One region of the Sporosarcina sp. 179-K 3D1 HS genome, then DNA from elsewhere that is predicted to be linked to it. Evidence: riboswitches for the same ligand, from Rfam matches in the RefSeq annotation. Region 1 holds a riboswitch; the other holds the start of a gene.
What was found. Region 1 has a riboswitch for FMN ahead of AB1K83_RS03915 (bifunctional diaminohydroxyphosphoribosylaminopyrimidine deaminase/5-amino-6-(5-phosphoribosylamino)uracil reductase RibD). Riboswitches for the same ligand answer to the same signal wherever they lie in the genome.

Region 1 (9,527 bases):
TCGCGATCTTCGTCATCCACTACGATGATTGCTTTTCCTTTTTTGAGCTCTTCAATCGCTTTTTCAACTGCTGCGAACATGTTTAGCCCTCCTTTAATCAAGAAAACCGTTTGCGGCTAATGTTTCCATTGTCAAACCACCGACGGATTTCTCCTCTTTTTTTGCCAATAGCTTTTCCATATATTTTGCGAGCATGTCACATTCGACATTCACTTTTTCGCCCACTTTTTTTCCACCGACGATGGAGTCTTCCTGTGTAACCGGGATGAGCGAAATGATGAATCCTTTTTCCGTCACACCGAAGATGGTCAACGAGGTCCCATCCACGGTTATTGAACCTTTTGGAATCAAATAGGACGACAGTTCAGGAGCGATGCTAATTTCAAAATAAACTGCATTGTCGTGTTTTCGAATACTGATGATTTCGCCAGTCCCGTCCACATGGCCGCTAACAAAATGACCTCCGAACCGGCCATTGGCAGCCATCGCACGTTCCAGATTCACACGGCTTCCCGTACGAAGCGTATAAAGGGTCGTCGCTTTCACGGTTTCCGGCATGACATCCGCCGTAAATTGGTTGGCTGAAAAATCCGAAACCGTCAGACAGACTCCATTAACCGCAATGCTATCGCCTTTGTTGACGTCTTCCAGCACTTTTTCGCAACGGATTGCCAGTTTCAATGAATTCGGCCCTTGTTGAATCGAAGACACCGTGCCGATCTCTTCTACAATTCCTGTGAACACGGAACAGTCCCCTCCTTTCGTAATCGGGAGTCCGGTGTCAACTGAATGGTTTGAACAGCACCATCTCTAACGACTTGGGCTGTCTCCGGCGTCCTGAGATGCCGATTTAAAACAAAATGAGTTGGATTCTTTCCACCATGGGGCAAACGGGTGGTGAGGAAAGGGTAATTATGAAGTACGGTTTCTACATCGCCCGAAATAGCAACATGGGTATAGCAGAGGTGATGGACATCGGTTCGTGAAGCGGCCGATCGTATCCATTTGCTATCCCCGGTCTGCGTCGAAAGTCGGCCATCGAGGGTGACGGCTACTTTCAAGGTGACGTATGGTTTTCCGTAATTAATGTAGTGAAAAAATGCCCTGTTCAACTGCTCTGCCTCTTCTACTATTCCGGTGACCACTTCGATCGCGGCATCCCGAAGAAGCCCGATTCCTGTTCCATATACAGCAGAACTCGGATGGATGGATGCGATAAAGACACGACGGACTCCGCTTTGGATGAACAGATCGACGCAAGGTCGCGTTGTTCCTGTTTGAGGCCAAAACTCCAGCGCAGCATTACCAACAAGCGGATTAGGAGAGGAGTGACCCTCTGTGGTCCGCGTGCAGTCAAGAGCAAGTTTCATATAATTTTCCGGATCCATAAGCATTCCCCCTTTCATTTGATGAAAAGGGCAGAGCGGATCGGGCATTGTACGCCAACCAAATCGCTTCTCCCATCCAGACTGTCACTGTCGGTGCCGGAGTTTCACCAGCTCCACCGCCTTCCGAGGAGGAAGGACGGGTCACGGACTGACGAGCCATTGCTCGATCACCGCCGGTAAGGAATTTCACCTTGCCCCGAAGCGTTTGAATTGTATGTACATTGTTAAAGGTATCATATTCGCTTTCGTTAATCAAAATCCAAATAAGAAATGGTGGAAAAGGGCTAGTCCTTAAAATTTAAAGCTGGCGAGCAAATGAAATTTATTTTGGGACTGGTACACCTCCTGGGAAACTGGCATATCTTTGGACAAACTTGCCTCTTAGAAAGATAACTGACAAGCATCTATTACAAACATGCCCATGTAAGAACTTATCCTTCAAGTTCACAATTTTATCCGTCACTTTAGTTCCCTTATCCGTCACTTTCGAAGTTTCATTCCCAATTCGGGACTATTCTCACAACAAAGTAATCCGTTCTGCCCCGTTTCCTTGTCTCCCTTTTCAATCCATCGGGAGTTTCCTTGCACTCGACATCCGGTTGCTTGCATCCGACACTTATTTGCTTGTACTTCACATCTAGTTACTTGCAGTTTCCCACCAACTGCTTGCAAACCGAGACTTTCTCCCTATAAAATATTTCCCGATATCCAAAAACCCGGACTGCTCAAAGCAGTCCGGGTCACACTAAAATTATTCTTTTAAATCTTCAATGGAGTCAATGTCCATATATGTCGGTACAACCAAACCAATTTTGACGCCTTCCATGTTGACGCCGAGCTCCTCGAATTTACCCTCGAATTTATCCGCATAGGTTTTATGCGTGACCGGCAACCATGCCGCTAAAGATGCGTCCGCACTGCCATCGGAAACAGCTGTCCAGAGTGGACCCGCTTCGACTTGTGTCAATGTGACGTTATAGCCCATGTCTTCGAGAACTAATTTCATAACGTTATGGCTCGCAATTTCACTATCCCATGCAACGTAGGCCAGATTGATTTTATCGCCGTCCACTTTATCGACGCCTTCTGTCCATTCCGCTACTTTATCCGAATTTTCATCAATCCAATTTTGGGCAGCTTGTTCTTCTTTTTCACCGTCTTGGATTGCTACCATGACATCTCCCATATCTTCCTCGGTCCATTTGAAGTTGGAGAGGATTTGGTAAGCTTCCGGAAGATCCTCTTTCAAACCAGTACGAGCGATCGTGCGAATTTGTTCTTCTCCGCCGTATACACCTTTTGGATCTTCAAGATATTTCAGATCGAACTTCGCAAATTTCCAGTGTGGTGTCCAGCCCGTCACAATAATCGGCTCTTCTTTATCATACGCTTTTTTCAGCGCAGCAGTCATAGCCGCCCCCGAACCAGTTGTCACATCCCAGTTATTCAACTCGTATTCCTCGATAGCTTGCTCCGTTGCCTGCATAATGCCGGCTCCTGGGTCGATACCCGTGATTTTATATTTTACGGATTCGCCTACCGATCCTTCGGTTTTATTAGCCGGTTCACTGCCGGACTCGTTATTCCCTTTGTCGTCACTGCCTCCACAAGCTGCCAGACCAAGCGCCAGAAGCGCCGCCGTCCCTACTCCTAATATCTTTTTCGTCAATGTCATTCTGTTAGTCCCCCTCTTTTTTTCTTACCTGCATGTTGGGTGATCCGATCCAAAATGATCGCTACGATTACAATGGATAACCCTGTTTCAAAACCGACACCTGTTTTCAATTGTGTTACGGCCCGGTACACTTCCTCTCCGAGCCCTGGTGCACCGACCATGGAAGCGATGACAACCATGGATAAGGAAAGCATGATGCTTTGATTGACCCCCGCCATGATGGTCGGTTTGGCCAGCGGGATTTGCACTTTGCTCAAGCGTTGCCACGTAGTGGATCCATAAGCTTCTGTCGCTTCAATCAAATCTTTCGGCACTTGTTCGATGCCTAACATCGTCAGACGGATCGTCGGAGGCATCGAGAAAATGACCGAAGCCACCACGCCCGGCACGACGCCAATGTTGAAAAAGAAGATTGCTGGCAATAGATAAACGAATGCCGGCATGGTCTGCATCAAGTCCAAAATCGGATTCACCACATTGCGGACTGCAGCCTTTTGAGAGCCCCAAATACCAATCGGGATACCGATTACGAGTGCAAAGAAAACGGATGTCAACACAAGTGCCAACATTTGCAACATCGGATACCAGTAACCTAGATAATCGATAAACAACAAGCCGATCAAGGTGAAAATCGCGATACGGCGTGTCGATAAAAACCACGCCAGCAAGGAGAATAGAACAGCGAGCAGAATCGATGGCACCATATTCAGCCATTCTACTGACCCTTCCACAATCCCCGCCAAGAAACCGGATACACCATCAAACACAGTACCGAATGTCGAGACGAGCCAATCAATACCTTCATCAATCCAAGCCGCAAATGGCAATCGAGGTAATAATTCATTCATTCGAAGTCACCTCCCCGCTGATCTGCTCTTCCGAATCGATTGTTCCATTATTATTGATAAACTGATTGTCACCTGATAATGCGCCAATCAGTGCACCACGAATGATAATCCCTTGTAATTTCCTGCTATCATCAATGACGGCAACAGGGATGACCGCCGTTGATACAAGATCAAACAGGTCTGTCAAAACCATATCCGCCGGGATCATCGGGAAATCCGTAATTAAGACATCTTCCAAAGTTTTTCCCGCTTCGATCGCTTGCCCTGCGTCTTGCGCCGTGACAGCACCCAACAGCCGGTTTGCGGAATCGACGACATAAATAGATGAAATGCGAAGACGCTTCATCAGGCGCAACGCAACCCGAGGTCCCCGATCAATTTGAACAGTATCCGCTTTTTTCATAATATGACCTGCAGTTAACACTTTGGACAAGTCGACATCTTCTACAAAACGTTCCACGTATTCATTGGATGGACTCATTAAAATTTCTTCCGGAGTCCCAACTTGGACCACTTCCCCGTCCTTCATCAATGCAATGCGGTCTCCGATCCGGAGCGCCTCATCGAGATCATGGGTGATGAAAATGATTGTTTTGCCCATTTCATGGTGAAGCTGCAGCAATTCATCCTGCATATCTCTGCGGATCAATGGATCGAGTGCACTGAATGCCTCATCCATCAATAAAATATCCGGTCCGTTGGCAAGAGCCCTTGCGAGACCTACCCGCTGCTGCATCCCGCCACTCAACTGTTTTGGGTATTGATCTTCATATCCTGCAAGGCCGACAAGTCGCAATGATTCTATCGCTTTCTCTCGGCGTTCCTCTTTGGAAACCCCTTTGATTTCTAAACCATACTCTGTATTTTCGAGGATTGTTTTATGGGGAAAGAGCGCAAAGTTTTGAAACACCATGCCAATTTTATTTCGTCTCACTTCCCGGAGTTGCTCTTTATTCATCTTGACGATATCTTTGCCGTCCAACAGGATTTCACCCATGGTCGGATCGATGAGCCGGTTCAACATCCGGACAAGTGTGGACTTTCCGCTTCCGGATAACCCCATGATGACGAATATTTCTCCATCGTAGATATCAAAAGACGCATGATTGACCCCGACTGTAGCACCGGTCGCTTGTAAAATTTCTTGTTTGGTTTTTTTCTCTTTCAGCATACGGGCTGCCCGTTTTGTGTTTTTGCCAAATATCTTGGTTATGTTCACAACCTGAATCTTTTTCACTTCATCTGTTTCACTCATTGGTACACTCCTTATTAATTTAAAAAGCTAGTAACCTTTCTAATTATAAATGTAATCATTTTGAAAAACAACCGTAAGTTCTATTCAAATCGTTTGTACGGAAAAAACTGTACGAACTAGAATAAATAAAAATTGATTTTTTTGGGAATCTATACTACGCTATATGGCAGTAAATACAATGGAGGTAAGCAGATTTATGGACGGTAGGGAAAAACTTGATAAAGTCCGGGAACGGATTATTGAAGCCATCGCAGAAAACATCCATCTCTACGGTCTGACTCCATCTGCCGGTAGACAATACGGAACGATGTTCTTTCACGATGAACCTCTGACTTTAGATGAAATGACCGAAAAACTAGGCATGAGCAAAACGAGCATGAGCACTTCCGTACGAGCCCTTTCCGATTTAAAATTAGTCGAACGTGCTTGGAAACGGGGAGTCCGCAAAGACCTCTACCAAGTGAAAGATGATTGGTATCAAAGCTTCATCGACCTATTCTCCATTAAATGGAGAAGGTCCATTTCACTTCATTCCGTGGCGGTCAGGCGGTCATTAAAGGAATTGAGAGAGCTGGTACAAGACGAATCAATCGACTCCGAATTGCGGGGTATCGTAGAGAGAGATATAGAGAAGCTTGAATATATGCGGGATTACTATGAGTGGCTTGATCGGCTTGTTGATGCGTTTGAAGATCATGAAATTTTCGATCTTGTTCCGATCGAGACAGATTCCAATAAACAGTAAAAAACGGTAGACAAGTTTAACTTGTCTGCCGCTTTTTTCTATCCATCTCCTTTACACCACCTCAGCAGACACAGGGAAGTTTACAAGAGGGATTGCAGTATCATCCTTATTATTGTCTTGGCTGCTTTGGGTATCTTCGTAAACTTTAAATCGCTCCGCATGGGTGCGGAGTGTATCCGACGATATAGATAGATCCCGCCCCGTCTGCTCCACCTCCACCATTGCTTCATGTTGTTCTATGAAGGAATGCATCATACGTATGGAGATTTCTTCATTTTTTATTGAAACATGTTCCAGTCGGACCGTTGTATTTTCAAGTAGCGGAACTGCCGTTTCCAAAGAATGCAAATGATCGGACATGATTAAAAGCTTTTCATTTAAAGAGCGTATATGCACCGCCGCCCCTTTGAATTGTTGCCCATTCTCATTAGTGACACGTTGCAAAACCGTTCCATTTTCTTGCATCTTGTCCACATTCGTAGCGGAAGCATGGACGCTTTGTTCCATTCCGCTGAGCAATGCTTTGATTGTTTCGGTTGCGTCATTCGATTGTTCCGCCAATCTTTGCACTTCATTGGCCACGACTAAAAATCCGGCCCCTGCTTTGCCCGCACGTGTCGCTTCAATTTTGGCATTTAACGCAAGCATTCGTGTTTGTTCTGTCAGATGCCCAATCAAGTTGACGATTTGATCAATTGATTTGCATTTCTCTTGGAGTTCTTCTATTGTTTGAACGACTTGCCGCATGCTGTCAAAAAAGAGCTGCATTGAATGGGCAGCCTCACCTACCGATATTTCCCCCATAGTGGCGATCTGTTCTGTGCTGGACGATAATCGGGACACGTCTGTCATTTCTTGAAACATGCCATCTAATGATTCCTTCATATGTAAAAATGCCTGCTGTTGCTGAGTAGATACCGCTACCGTCTCTTTCGCAACTGTACCTAACTCTGAGACAATGTCTTGCACAAGATTATTTTTATCCAAAAGAACAGCGGAGTTCTCTTGTAACTGTTCTCCCGTTGTCAAAAGCTTTGTACTCGTTTCTTTCACTTCGGCCAACATCTGCGACATGCTTACGATCATCATATGAAAGCTTTTATTCAATGAACGGATTTCAGGAATAGTGGACTCGGAGGTCAATTCAACACGCAAATCCCCTTCCCTCACAAACCGCATCTTCTGTTGCAGTTGGATCATCGGTTTTGTCAATTTCCGGATGATCAAGCTGACTAGCAGTATGGCGATCAGTAATGAAATAACAATCGTCAGAAGGATGAAAATAGCCATTTTCTGCGTAGCAGCCAAATAATCCTGGTCCGGTATGGCGATGATATATGCCCCGCCTAATTCTTGAATTTCAAAAAAACTGATGGTATAAGGCTCACCTTGGATTGTTTCGTGGAGCACGCCCTTGCGATCCTCTCTGATTTTTTTCAAAACAGAATGGTCGACAAGCAGGTCCCTGTTTTTACTAGTGGAAAACGGTATCAGCTTGCTTTCTTCCAAATAAAACATATCCGGATGGTAACCGGATTGGATCAAGGAAACATGCTGGCGTTTGACGACCGTTTCCAGCTCTCTCATGAATTGCTCGCGATTCCCAACATGAACGAGCATCAAGGTTTTTGCCAAATCATTAATAATGTGGACCTCCCTTTCCAAGCGGGTGGAGACAAGATCAATTGTACTTTCCTTCGATTTCTGATACGTAACAAAACCGATACATATCGTCGACACAAGTAAAATTGAGGAGATTGCCATCATGAGTCGACTTTTGAAAGACCATTCCGTCATTTTGACGGCCGGCAATCTTTTTAACCGAACGACCTGTCTCCCCTTGTATTTCCGCAACCATTTTCCCAATCCAATGACCACCCTCCAGGAAGATATACTTAATTTTAGAACAGGATTATTGAGCCAATGTAAAGGAAAGGTAAAGAAATGATATAGTTTTGGAAATGCTTGGGAAAGAGGTTCTATTTTTACTAGAAGAACAAAAGCGCAGGGCGCCCTCTTAGCCCCGACAAGCGCTGGAGGGCTTTCAGATAAAGGCGTTTTTTGCCTTTATTGAAAGACCGAAGCGACTCGAGGGGCTGGCGCCCGGAGCCTAGACGTAAATACGCTGGCTTAGAAGGTTATGCTCAGGTCAAAATTTTATAATTTCCTTAGCATCAAAAAACCTCCTGACACATAGGTCAGAAGGCTTCCGTTTTATTTCACTTCAAATTTGTAGTCTTCATGTTCATGCAATCCATCTTCATTCTCCACATGGATTTGGACATGAAAGGTGCCTGGCTCTGCAAATGTATGCGTTGCAACGTATTCTCCCGCTTTGGACTCCTCCGCTTCCACCCACTCTTTTTTGTTTTCATTCGATCCATTCCAAATTTCATAACGCACTCTCGCTTGTTCTAACGGCGCATTATCCATTTGGAGATGGACCATCAAATTTTGTCCTTCATTCACATTGACAGCTTCAGGTTTTGTGAAGTGCATGGAAAAACCATTCGAATGACCATGTCCATGATTCCCTTCTTGGTCGTCATGAGCATCCCCATGATGGCCTCCATCACCGACCGTTACCTCTTTCTTCGGCATCGTATGCATACCTCTTGCATCCACGTGGACTTGGATGTGGAATAGGCCGTCATGGTCGAATGTCGTTTCCGCAGTATACAAGCCCTCTTTCGCATTCATTGAATCCATCATGACACTATCCTCTTTTTTGCCTTCTTCCCATACTTCAAAAACTACTTTATCCGCATCTTCGACTTTTTCATCCCCTTGCGTCACGAGCGCTTCCATCTTCACCGTTTCACCGACTTCCACTTGCTCCGTCACCGTCAGCGCGACTTCCAGCGGCAAGATCTCTTCCGGTTCGGTGCTTACTTCCGGTTCCTCATTTTTCCCGCAAGCAGCCAATATCGCTATCGTCGCCCCTATTAGCAACCATCTAACAATACGTTTCAAACCAATTCCTCCCATGTCTTTTTTCTTCACGTAACTCCGTAACTTCAGTATGATTATATAAAATGATTGCGAAATATTGGTGAAGAATTGGAATTTCATATAGTCTTCACAAATTTATTAGAAACTAAAAGTAAAAGAGCGTAACTGAAACGAGGTATGGCAAATGAAACAAACGACAATCTTAATTATAGACGATGAAGAGCAAATGAGAAAACTGATCCGGACCTTCCTTGAAAAAGAAGGCTATGCAGTCCTCGAAGCCGCTGATGGCATCCAGGCATTACACCTCATCGAAGAAGAAGAACCACATTTATGCATCGTGGATGTCATGATGCCTTATATGGATGGCTTCACGTTCGCCAAGGAAGTGAAGCGGACTTCCTCCATTCCGCTTATTTTCTTATCTGCCAAAGGCGAGGAATGGGATAAAATCCAAGGTCTCAAATTAGGAGGAGATGATTATATCGTCAAGCCTTTCCTTCCGGGAGAATTGCTGGCGCGTATCGAGTCCGTCTTACGCCGGACATATCGACAGCAACAGGATGAAGAAGTTTTGCGGGCAGGTCCGCTTGTAATTGACCATACATCCCATACGGTCACATTGAACGGGAGTCCTCTATCATTGACCCTTAAAGAGTTCGGG
Region 2 (9,527 bases), on a different contig from region 1:
CCCCATTTTTCTTCATGATGGCCACTTGGTCTTCCATTAGTGCCACGAGAGGAGAAATGATGAGAACGGCTCCTTTTTTCAAATAGGCGGGTAACTGATAGCAAAGCGATTTACCCATGCCGGTCGGCAAGATCGCAATCGTGTCCTTCCCGTCCACAATATGCCGGACGACGTCTTCCTGACCGGGTCGAAACTGGTCATATCCAAAATACGTGTTAAGTGCTTTCCGCAAATCCATCCGCTTCCCTCCCGATCCGCGCGCTTAATATAAGGCGTAATTGAAAATACGATAAGGCGTCAAACTCCATCTTTAAAGGACGAAGCCGTTTGGTTCCCATTTCCTGCACTTTTTGAATCACTTGATTCACATCCTTTTCCGATACGAAGCGGAAGAGAGGGAAAGAGGGATCATGAATGGCCATCTCCACAAAATGATCTTCAATTGTACTCATTTTCAAATGGCGGGCTGCCGCAATCTCTTCCATCGTCTTTCCACACTCAAACAACTGCTTTGTTTTTCTCGATGATTCGGTTAAATAGGAAGTCACTTTAACGTTTTCAGCCATATGATGCAAAAAAGACAAATCTACTGACGTTTCAACCGCCCGCAGGATTCGATGCAAACTTTCTATGAATAATAGACGGACATCGAAAGGATCCATCTGCAATCGTTCCCCGACCTGGTCCCAAGTCCAGCCGGTCATCTGATAGCCCGCCAAACGATGGACGAAGATAACTTTCTGTCGATCCGACATACCACTGCGGACTAGAGCTTGTTCCAACTCGTCTTGAAGACGTTCAGCAAAAGCAGGATCATGGATCGGCTGTTGTGCAAGAAGCCGTTTGACAAACTGCTGGATGTCGCGATCTTGTTGGACGGGTAAAAAAGACGAATGGCCTGCCCTGAAATGGGAAAGCGTTTGGACGGTTAACGATAGCCTTCCAAAAAAAATCAATTCCCTTCCTTGATAATCCAACCCGCAGAAATGGAAAGGCGGCAATTTTTCCGCAGCTGCCCGCCCAGCATCACTTAATGCGACAAGCGCATTAGGAGCTACCACGAGAAAATCCGCTCGTTGCAAATCTTTAGAAGCTTTTTTAAATTGCGCTTCCTCCAACTTTGGTAATATACCGAAAAATGGTTGTAATCCATAATAATTCACGTCTTGCAGAGTCTGTCCAGAACGCTTGCCCCGCAACAGATGGTAACCGGCCGTCATCGTCCGTTCACCATCCATGCGGTGGATGATCGCCAATAGAATGGTGGAGAGTTTCAAGGTTTCCTACCCCCTTAACGCAGTGTATGTAATTTAAATGCACTAACTTACACATTTATACATTCATGGAAAAAACCCATACGAAAGAAGTTGCTTATTTACGAGTGCTGGATTTGATTGTTGAAAACTAGCGCCAACATCATTAGAATAGAATGAGAACTAAATCGTTTTATGTAGAAAAGAGGAGAGAAACACTATGTCAAAAAAATACACCATCGTCGACAAGGATACATGCATTGCTTGTGGAGCATGCGGTGCCGCAGCGCCCGATATTTACGATTACGACGATGAAGGGATCGCTTACGTTATCCTCGATGATAACACGGGTACTGTGGCGGTTCCAGAAGAATTGATGGATGATTTGGAAGACGCGTTCGACGGCTGCCCAACCGACTCGATCAAAATGGCAGATGAACCGTTTGATGGCGATCCATTAAAATATGAATAATGAAAAACCGCGTCCCCTGTTCTAATGGAGGGACGCGGTTTTTTACTTTTTTCGTTTATATTATGCAGACAACTGCGTTCTTTGTTGGATGATCCATCTCTCCATACTTTTAAATAGCAATAGTGAAACAGCGAGAAGCATGATGCCTTTGATCAGGTTGAAAGGCAGAATACCCAATACAATCATGGAGTAAAGCGCATCCCCGGACATGACCGGCATATTCAGGAAATACGTATACATTGGCAAGAATAGAACATAGTTCAGTATGCTCATCCCGACTGCCATTGCGACTGTTCCGGCAATCAAACCGGCAGCCAATCCTTTTGTATTCTGGAATCTCTTGAAAATCCAATAAATCGGCATGATGAAGAGAACTCCAGTTGTAAAGTTGGCAATTTCTCCGACAGGGACACCAGTAGGACTTCCTGACATGAACCAGTGCATAATGTTCTTGATCAATTCAACTGCGATTCCGCCAACCGGACCCATTGTCATTACCGCAAGGACGGCCGGAATTTCACCAAAGTCGATTTTCAAGAATGCAGGCAATGCCGGCAGCGGGAAGTTGAATTGCATCAATATCGTACCGATACTTCCCAAGATTGCGATGAGAATCATCTTTCGCAATTTATTATTCTTCATTGTTTCCTCTCTCCTTTTGCGATTCACTTCAAAAGAGGAAAGGCCGTCCATCGTTCCTTCACAAAAAATCCCCAAAGCAAGTTCGCTTTAGGGAGTTATCAGGCATACTTAAAAGACATAGGTTTGATGTCTAGCGAGCGGTCAGTTGCCAAAAAGCAAACTGCCTGGAGGAAGCAAGCCGGCGTATGCCTTTTGCTTTCTCGTCTATATCTAGACTTATCAAATCCAAGCTTAAATAAGCGCCCTTTTTTGTGGAATTCACAAAATAGGACTGCACCTTCACCTTCTCCCATCCAGACTATACTGTCGGCTCCGGAATCTCACCGGAATCAGCTATTACGCTCGCGGGCTAAGAAATTTCTTTCCATTTCCGCCGGTCGGGAATTACACCCTGCCCCGAAGATGAATCAATATTCTTTTACATTTTCTATTATATACGAATTTCCCTACTTTGTAAACAAGATAGTTTACCTACGTAAATAAATAGTTTGCGAGGTTGGACTGAAACGACTCCGAGACGCCTGCGTCAGGTACTCACTCTGATTGCGTTTGGATCATTACTACAAAACATGTTCTCCTATACACTCCAGCACTGTCACTCCACAGCAAAAGGACTATCCGACGGTTCGGATAGCCCTTTCTCTCACTTCTTCATTCTGGAAATGGCATCGGATTGACGCCAACTGGTTCTGGTAGTACAGTAGTCAAATCATATTTGGAGAAATAGTCCTGCACTGTATGTTCTAGTTTAACCACCATGTCATAATTATTCGCTGTCAACATGAAACCCTCGATCAGTTCATTGGCGGCGTCCGGGGACATCCCCTCCAAATCCAACGGCTCTTTGAATGAAATTGTCACGGTTCCTTTCGTGACTTCTACATCGTAATCTACATTTTCCGGCACAATTGCGTCGACCAGATCATTCGGGGCTTCCTTCATTGCTTGCAAGGCGCTTTCCACATTTTCGATAGGTATCCCTCCACTTGGCACGAGATACGTTTTCCCCGATGGCAAACTATATTTATAATACGGCAGCGGGCGCTTGCCGGCTGTCAGAGGAATCGGTTCCTTCGTCCCCACTTGGTCGAAAGTAACTAGATTTCCCTTTTCATCAATCGTTTTCAGTCTCAGATGATCGGTAAACGTTTCAAGCACTGTATTGGTATACACTTCTAATGTAGCGGATGACATGTCATAGCCATGGTCTGGCGGCACTTGGTGATTGATGTCGTCGCCCGCGTCAATGATTCCACCAATATAAGGATGATAGTCGTCGAATCCGAGTTCCTCTTCAGGGATTTCCGAAGCATATCGATTGTATAAACGGACGCTGTCACGGTCCCCTCCCGGAAAATCTTCGCTAACGCGCTCTTCAGGAATCAAGAACGTGACAGGAATGACATCGGCTGCATACGTCAGCCCGATCCGGAATGGATGGTACCCTGCTAATTCATCCGCCAACACGACATAGCTGGTGGCCGCGGTACCGAGTGAATAAGCAGCGGATTCCTCCACCTCTCCACTTCTTTTAAAGGAGGAGGCATCCATCGTATCATCTTGCGAACCGTCCCCGAATGTTTTGATTTCCATATTTTGCGATTCGGCAGCCTCATCACTCATCGCCCCATCGTTGTTTTGTAACATCGATGGGAGAAGCAAGCTAAGAACTAAAATGGCGGCAACCGTTACTAACGCAGGCATCCATTTGACAGGTGATTTTCTACGGGTTGGGAGGGACCCTTCGGGACGCTGCAATCTTTCATCTTTTCGTAACCGATCCAGAATCTCAGACTTGGAACGAGTATCTCGAATATCCGGCATGCTGCCTAGCAATTTCTCGATCTCGGCATCATCCCGTTTCTCTTTACTCATGCGGTCTCCTCCCTTCTGCCGAACGGGCTTGTAATTTCTTCTGCAACGCCTTGATCGCGCGATGCTGCGTTGTTTTCACTTTCCCTTCCGTCCAACCGAGCGTTTCGGCCGTCTCCGCAATGGATAAATCTTGAAAATATCGCATGACTACAACCATTTTTTGATCGCCTGTACAGGTATCCAATGCTTGCAGTAATTCCTTCATCTCGTCATTCAGCGAAACGAGGTCATCTGGGAGGATGCTGGTGGAAACGAGCTCACTCTTTTCCCAGTCAAACTTATCGAATAAATGCTTTTTTCGGACTGCAGACTTCCTGAAATGATCGATCGCCACATTTTTCGCAATCGAAAAAAGCCAAGTCTTTTCAGAACTTTTCCCTTCGAATCCGGCATATGCCCTGAGCACCCTCACGTACACTTCGTGCATCAAATCCTCGGCCTGATCACGGTCGCCCGTCAAATAAATGAGAAATTTAAACACATCGTGGTGATATTCATCATAGAGCCGGTGGAAAACGGAGTCGTTCATCCAATCCCCCCGTTCAATGGATTAGTCGTTTCTGCAATAGAAACGTTACATTTTCTTTAATGGCAGGCGGCATGTGAATATCGTTCCCTTTTCTTCCCCGCGCCGCGCTGCAATGGTACCGCCATGAGAGTCAATAATATTTTTGGCAATGGCGAGGCCCAGGCCAGTGCCACCTTTTTTCCGAGTCCTCGCCTTATCAGCTTTATAGAACCGTTCAAAAATGAATGGCAAATCCTCTTCCGGTATTCCGCTTCCTGTATCGGAAACCGTAATTTCAACAACATTCGTCTTCTTTGAGATAGACAGTTCAACATGGCCACTTTCCGGTGTGTGACGGACCGCATTATCAATTAAATTCGTAAATACTTGTTCCAATCGATCCTCATCGACATGGAGAATGATATCGCCCTCGTCAGGATGCAGAAACGTCAAATCCACATCGGCATCACGCGCAATTTGCGAGAACTTATTCAGAATCCTACCTAGGAATGGGATCATCGAAATATCCTCTTCATACAACCGCATATTTCCTGATTCCATCCTCGCCAGATCCAGCAGATCCGTAACAAGTCGGCCCATCCTCATGGATTCATCATGGATAATTTGAATCATCTCATTACGTTCCTCTTCATTTGTAATGACGTCATCCATGATCGCTTCACTATATCCTTGCAACATGGAAATCGGGGTCCGAAGTTCGTGGGACACATTGGCAATGAAATCGGATCGCAGTTTATCTAACTTATGCTGTTCCGTCATATCACGGAATACGGCAACAGCTCCCCGGATGGTGTTTCCGCTGTACAAAGGACTGATGGAGATCATATAAAATCTTCCGCCGAGTTCCAATTCGTCTTCCACTTCTTCTGCAAAGGAAACGACATGGTCCAGCATATGGACGATTTCGGGAGGGATCGTATCATCGATTGATTCATTTTTGACATACCAATTTTGAAGCAGCCGTTCTGCTTGGGGATTACTAAGTAATATAGTGGCGTCCCGATTGAATGTAATGACGGCATCGGTCATTGAAGTCAAAATGCTGGATAGCTGTTCCTTTTCTTGATTGATCAATTCGACATGATATTTAAGCTGTCTTCCCATCTGATTAAACGCCACGGCCAATTGTCCAATCTCGTCATTCTGGAAAACTGGCAGCCGAGTATCAAAATTCCCTTTCGCGAGCTCACCCGCAGCTTGCCGCAAGCCCCGCAATGGAGAGGTGATCCGAGTCGATAGAAAGAAGGCAAAAAAAGTCGTCAGAACAAAGGCTATCAAAGCAGACAATAGAACAATATGCGTCGTTCGCTGCGTCGTCCGATGAACCGCATCCATGTTTTGATAGATGATGACGGACCCGACTAGTTCTCCGTAATCTGAAATTGGATAACCTAACACAAAATATTGTTCCATGACATTTGTTTCGGAATTGGAAGGAAGGATCATCTCTTTAAGTACTGGTTCCTGATCATCCATGTCGAATGTAAATAAAGAACGTTCCTCCAGAATTTTCTTTTCTATCGGCTCTATGTTCATTCCATAATGAAAACTGTATTTCAGTTCACCATCCGGACCGACAATCATAGCATTCTTTTCCTCATCCAGAATATCATGGATGATCATTTGCATGGAAGACTCACTATCATGATCGACTACAATTTTTCCAATGGTAGACGCTTCTCTGCGTAATGAATCTTCTGCTTGCTTGGCATGAAAGTTGCTCAAGAATTCAAGAAGCAGGACGGTAATAATGAATAGAACAAAGGAAACGAGAAGCAATATGGTGGCCCATAGCTTCCCGACGATTGAATTCCATATTCTATTCATGAGGAACCTCGAATTTATATCCGACTCCCCATACCGTCACGATCATTTTAGCTGCTTGATCGGAGACTCGGCTCAATTTTTCCCGCAGCCGCTTGACATGGGTGTCGACCGTTCTCAAATCACCAAAAAATTCATAATGCCAAACTTCTTTTAATAATTGTTCCCGATCAAACACTTTATCCGGGGATTTGGCCAAGAAATAAAGGAGTTCATATTCCTTCGGCGTCAGATTGACTTCTTTCCCTTCTGCTGTAACCCGGTGTGCGTCGTGGTCGATTGTCAATTGCGGAAAGACGACGAGATCTTTCGAAGCGGACGATGCCACGGCACCTGGGAATGCCACCGATCTGCGGAGAATCGCCTTCACGCGCAACACCACTTCCCTTGGGCTGAACGGCTTTACAATATAATCATCTGCGCCCGATTCGAAGCCGGACACCCGGTCGGACTCTTCCCCTTTGGCGGTCAGCAAAATGACCGGTGTCATGATTTTCTTCTCCCGCAATTCCTGCAATACTTCCAGCCCGTCTTTTTCCGGCATCATGACATCCAGCAGAATACAGTCGTATGGATTGACCAACGCTTTTTCCAAAGCCTCCGCTCCGTTGATCGCTTCATCGATCTCATACCCTTCCCGAGTCAAATACATATTCAATAAACGGAGAATCCGCTCCTCATCATCCACCACTAATAACTTCACTTTTTCTTCCATGTTTCCAAAACCCCTTTCCAATATATCCGTTTCATCGCTTAGCATCGCTTCTACTTCCATTGTACAAGTCGCTCCGCTAAAAAGAAATAAAAAGACTGCCCCCGTAATTGAAACGTAGGGCAGTCTTGGCCGTTCCTTATGCGTATGAATGCAAACCTGCAATGATTAAGTTAACGGCAATCAAGTTAAACATAATAATGATAAACCCGATAACCGCAAGCCATGCGGATTTTTCCCCTTCCCATCCGCGGGAAAGCCGCAAATGAAGGAATGCCGCATAGAATAGCCAGGTGATCAATGCCCATACTTCTTTTGGGTCCCAACCCCAGAATCTGGCCCACGCTTCATGTGCCCAGATCATTGCGAAGATGAGAGCCCCTAATGTAAAGACCGGAAATCCGATCAACACCGAACGATAGCAAATTTCATCCATTAATTGGGAGTTCGCTTTTTTAGCAAATGGTTGGAATAACAACGCAATCGGGCGGCGGATAATGAGACGCATGAGTAAGTACAACACCGTACCGAATACAACCGACCATACAAACGTCGTCAACGTTTTCGCATTGATGACGGCCGGCATGGCAACCAATGGCTCCATCGCCCCCGGTGTGAGTGCCTCGTATTCATTCATCCCGAATAGTGGCGGGTAATTGTAGACCATTTGTGCAGGCAGGCCATCCTTGTCCACATAGTTGAACTTCGCCTCGTATCCGGTACCGGAAAACACAAGCGATGAAACGACGAATCCTAATACCAATACGAGGGTGAACATGATGGACTCCAGCCAGAACCGTTGTCTTGACTTCTTTGTCATATCCACATTTTTCAATAGATAGATCAATCCGGCCACCGCACTGACGACCAATATCGCTTCAGCTATCACTGTCGTAATGACGTGGATGGTCAACCAGTAGCTTTTCAACGCAGGAATGAGCGGTGTGATTTCCCGTGGGAACATGCTCGCATAGGCGATAATAATAATGGCAATCGGCAATGCAAACAAACCGAGCGAAGGTGTCCGATAAATGAAGAAGAGCAAGATGAAAGCTCCGACCAACATCATTCCGAACGCCGTCATAAATTCAAACATATTACTGACAGGCGCATGCCCTCCGGCGATCCAGCGGGTGATGAAATACCCGACATTGGCAATAAACCCGATAATTGTAATGATGATCCCTATCCTGCCCCAGCGATGGTTCTGGTAGGACGCTTCTGATTTCGCCCCTCTTACGGCACCACCAAAAAAAACGGTGGCGATAAGATAAGTTATGAATGAAACTAATAATAAATTAGCGCTTAACGAAGCTAAATCCATTAGACTGTTTCCCCTTCCTCTAGTTCCGATACGGACTCCTTATCCTGCTTGTCAGTGTAGTCTGGCAAGTCGGCGAAACTTTTCACTTGGTCCAGATCCTTTCGTAAAGAGAACCAGTTTTTATTCGTATGGGCTGCAACGAGCAACTCGCCGTCTTCCCCTTTTTGTACCCAGATCCTTCTATGGTGCCAGTAAGATCCCTGAATGACACCAATCATGAAGATGATGCCCCCTATTAAGAGGATCGGTAAGGTTTTGTCTTTACGGATGGATAGACCGGAAATATCCCGGGTCTCCGCTGCAACGAAGCTCACTTTATAATCATTTTCTTCCACTTCGAACGTCTTTCTGATAGCAACGAAGCTTTTTTCCCCTTCTGGATTCTCCGGCGTCACCATACGGAAGATGAAAGCGGGATTATTCGGGATCGGTGATTTCGATACAATTTCACCGTCTTTGATGCCATCGTAGTCCGGATAATATTCCAATAAGTCGACACGTGTATCTTTGCCAAGCTCGTATGTCTTTTCCGGGTTTTCGAGATCGATCTTGAATTCACCAAGCGATTTTTGCGATTCCTTTTCCGTCAATGCGAATGTCATCGATCTGAGTTCATCCGAGCGGAAATCCATTTGGAATACACTGTACCCGTCAAACTTCAACGGTTTATTGACAATGATGGAATAGTCTTGCATCTTCTCCAACTGATCGGTTTGTCCAGGTAAAGAACCTTCCGCCTGTTTATATAATGTAACATCGGTCTGGTAATTCTTCACGATGTTGCCGACCCGTTCGAGCGCTTCGCCGAACACTTCGTCCGCTTCTTCTTTCGTATAGTTTTCCACGATAAAATCATGATTTTCCAAGTAGTACCCTTCCGCACCTTTGATCGGACG

Region 2: it holds a riboswitch for FMN, as region 1 does, so the genes downstream of both, AB1K83_RS13830 (ECF transporter S component) here and AB1K83_RS03915 (bifunctional diaminohydroxyphosphoribosylaminopyrimidine deaminase/5-amino-6-(5-phosphoribosylamino)uracil reductase RibD) in region 1, are expected to answer to the same signal.

What each region holds. Positions count from the first base shown of each region.
Region 1 covers NZ_JBFEGI010000002.1:238,478-248,004, reverse strand. The annotation lists gene AB1K83_RS03925 (bifunctional 3,4-dihydroxy-2-butanone-4-phosphate synthase/GTP cyclohydrolase II) at 1-80, opposite strand, end outside; gene ribE (riboflavin synthase) at 94-744, opposite strand; gene AB1K83_RS03915 (bifunctional diaminohydroxyphosphoribosylaminopyrimidine deaminase/5-amino-6-(5-phosphoribosylamino)uracil reductase RibD) at 726-1,388, opposite strand; FMN riboswitch at 1,449-1,596, opposite strand; gene AB1K83_RS03910 (glycine betaine ABC transporter substrate-binding protein) at 2,140-3,057, opposite strand; gene AB1K83_RS03905 (ABC transporter permease) at 3,060-3,911, opposite strand; gene AB1K83_RS03900 (quaternary amine ABC transporter ATP-binding protein) at 3,904-5,166, opposite strand; gene AB1K83_RS03895 (GbsR/MarR family transcriptional regulator) at 5,363-5,911, shown strand; gene AB1K83_RS03890 (methyl-accepting chemotaxis protein) at 5,963-7,777, opposite strand; gene AB1K83_RS03885 (FixH family protein) at 8,126-8,884, opposite strand; gene AB1K83_RS03880 (response regulator transcription factor) at 9,048-9,527, shown strand, end outside.
Region 2 covers NZ_JBFEGI010000011.1:25,121-34,647, reverse strand. The annotation lists gene AB1K83_RS13845 (RecQ family ATP-dependent DNA helicase) at 1-238, opposite strand, end outside; gene AB1K83_RS13840 (helix-turn-helix domain-containing protein) at 216-1,277, opposite strand; gene AB1K83_RS13835 (ferredoxin) at 1,474-1,725, shown strand; gene AB1K83_RS13830 (ECF transporter S component) at 1,786-2,367, opposite strand; FMN riboswitch at 2,645-2,775, opposite strand; gene AB1K83_RS13825 (hypothetical protein) at 3,019-4,242, opposite strand; gene AB1K83_RS13820 (RNA polymerase sigma factor SigX) at 4,235-4,771, opposite strand; gene AB1K83_RS13815 (ATP-binding protein) at 4,817-6,598, opposite strand; gene AB1K83_RS13810 (response regulator transcription factor) at 6,591-7,310, opposite strand; gene ccsB (c-type cytochrome biogenesis protein CcsB) at 7,447-8,631, opposite strand; gene AB1K83_RS13800 (cytochrome c biogenesis protein ResB) at 8,631-9,527, opposite strand, start outside.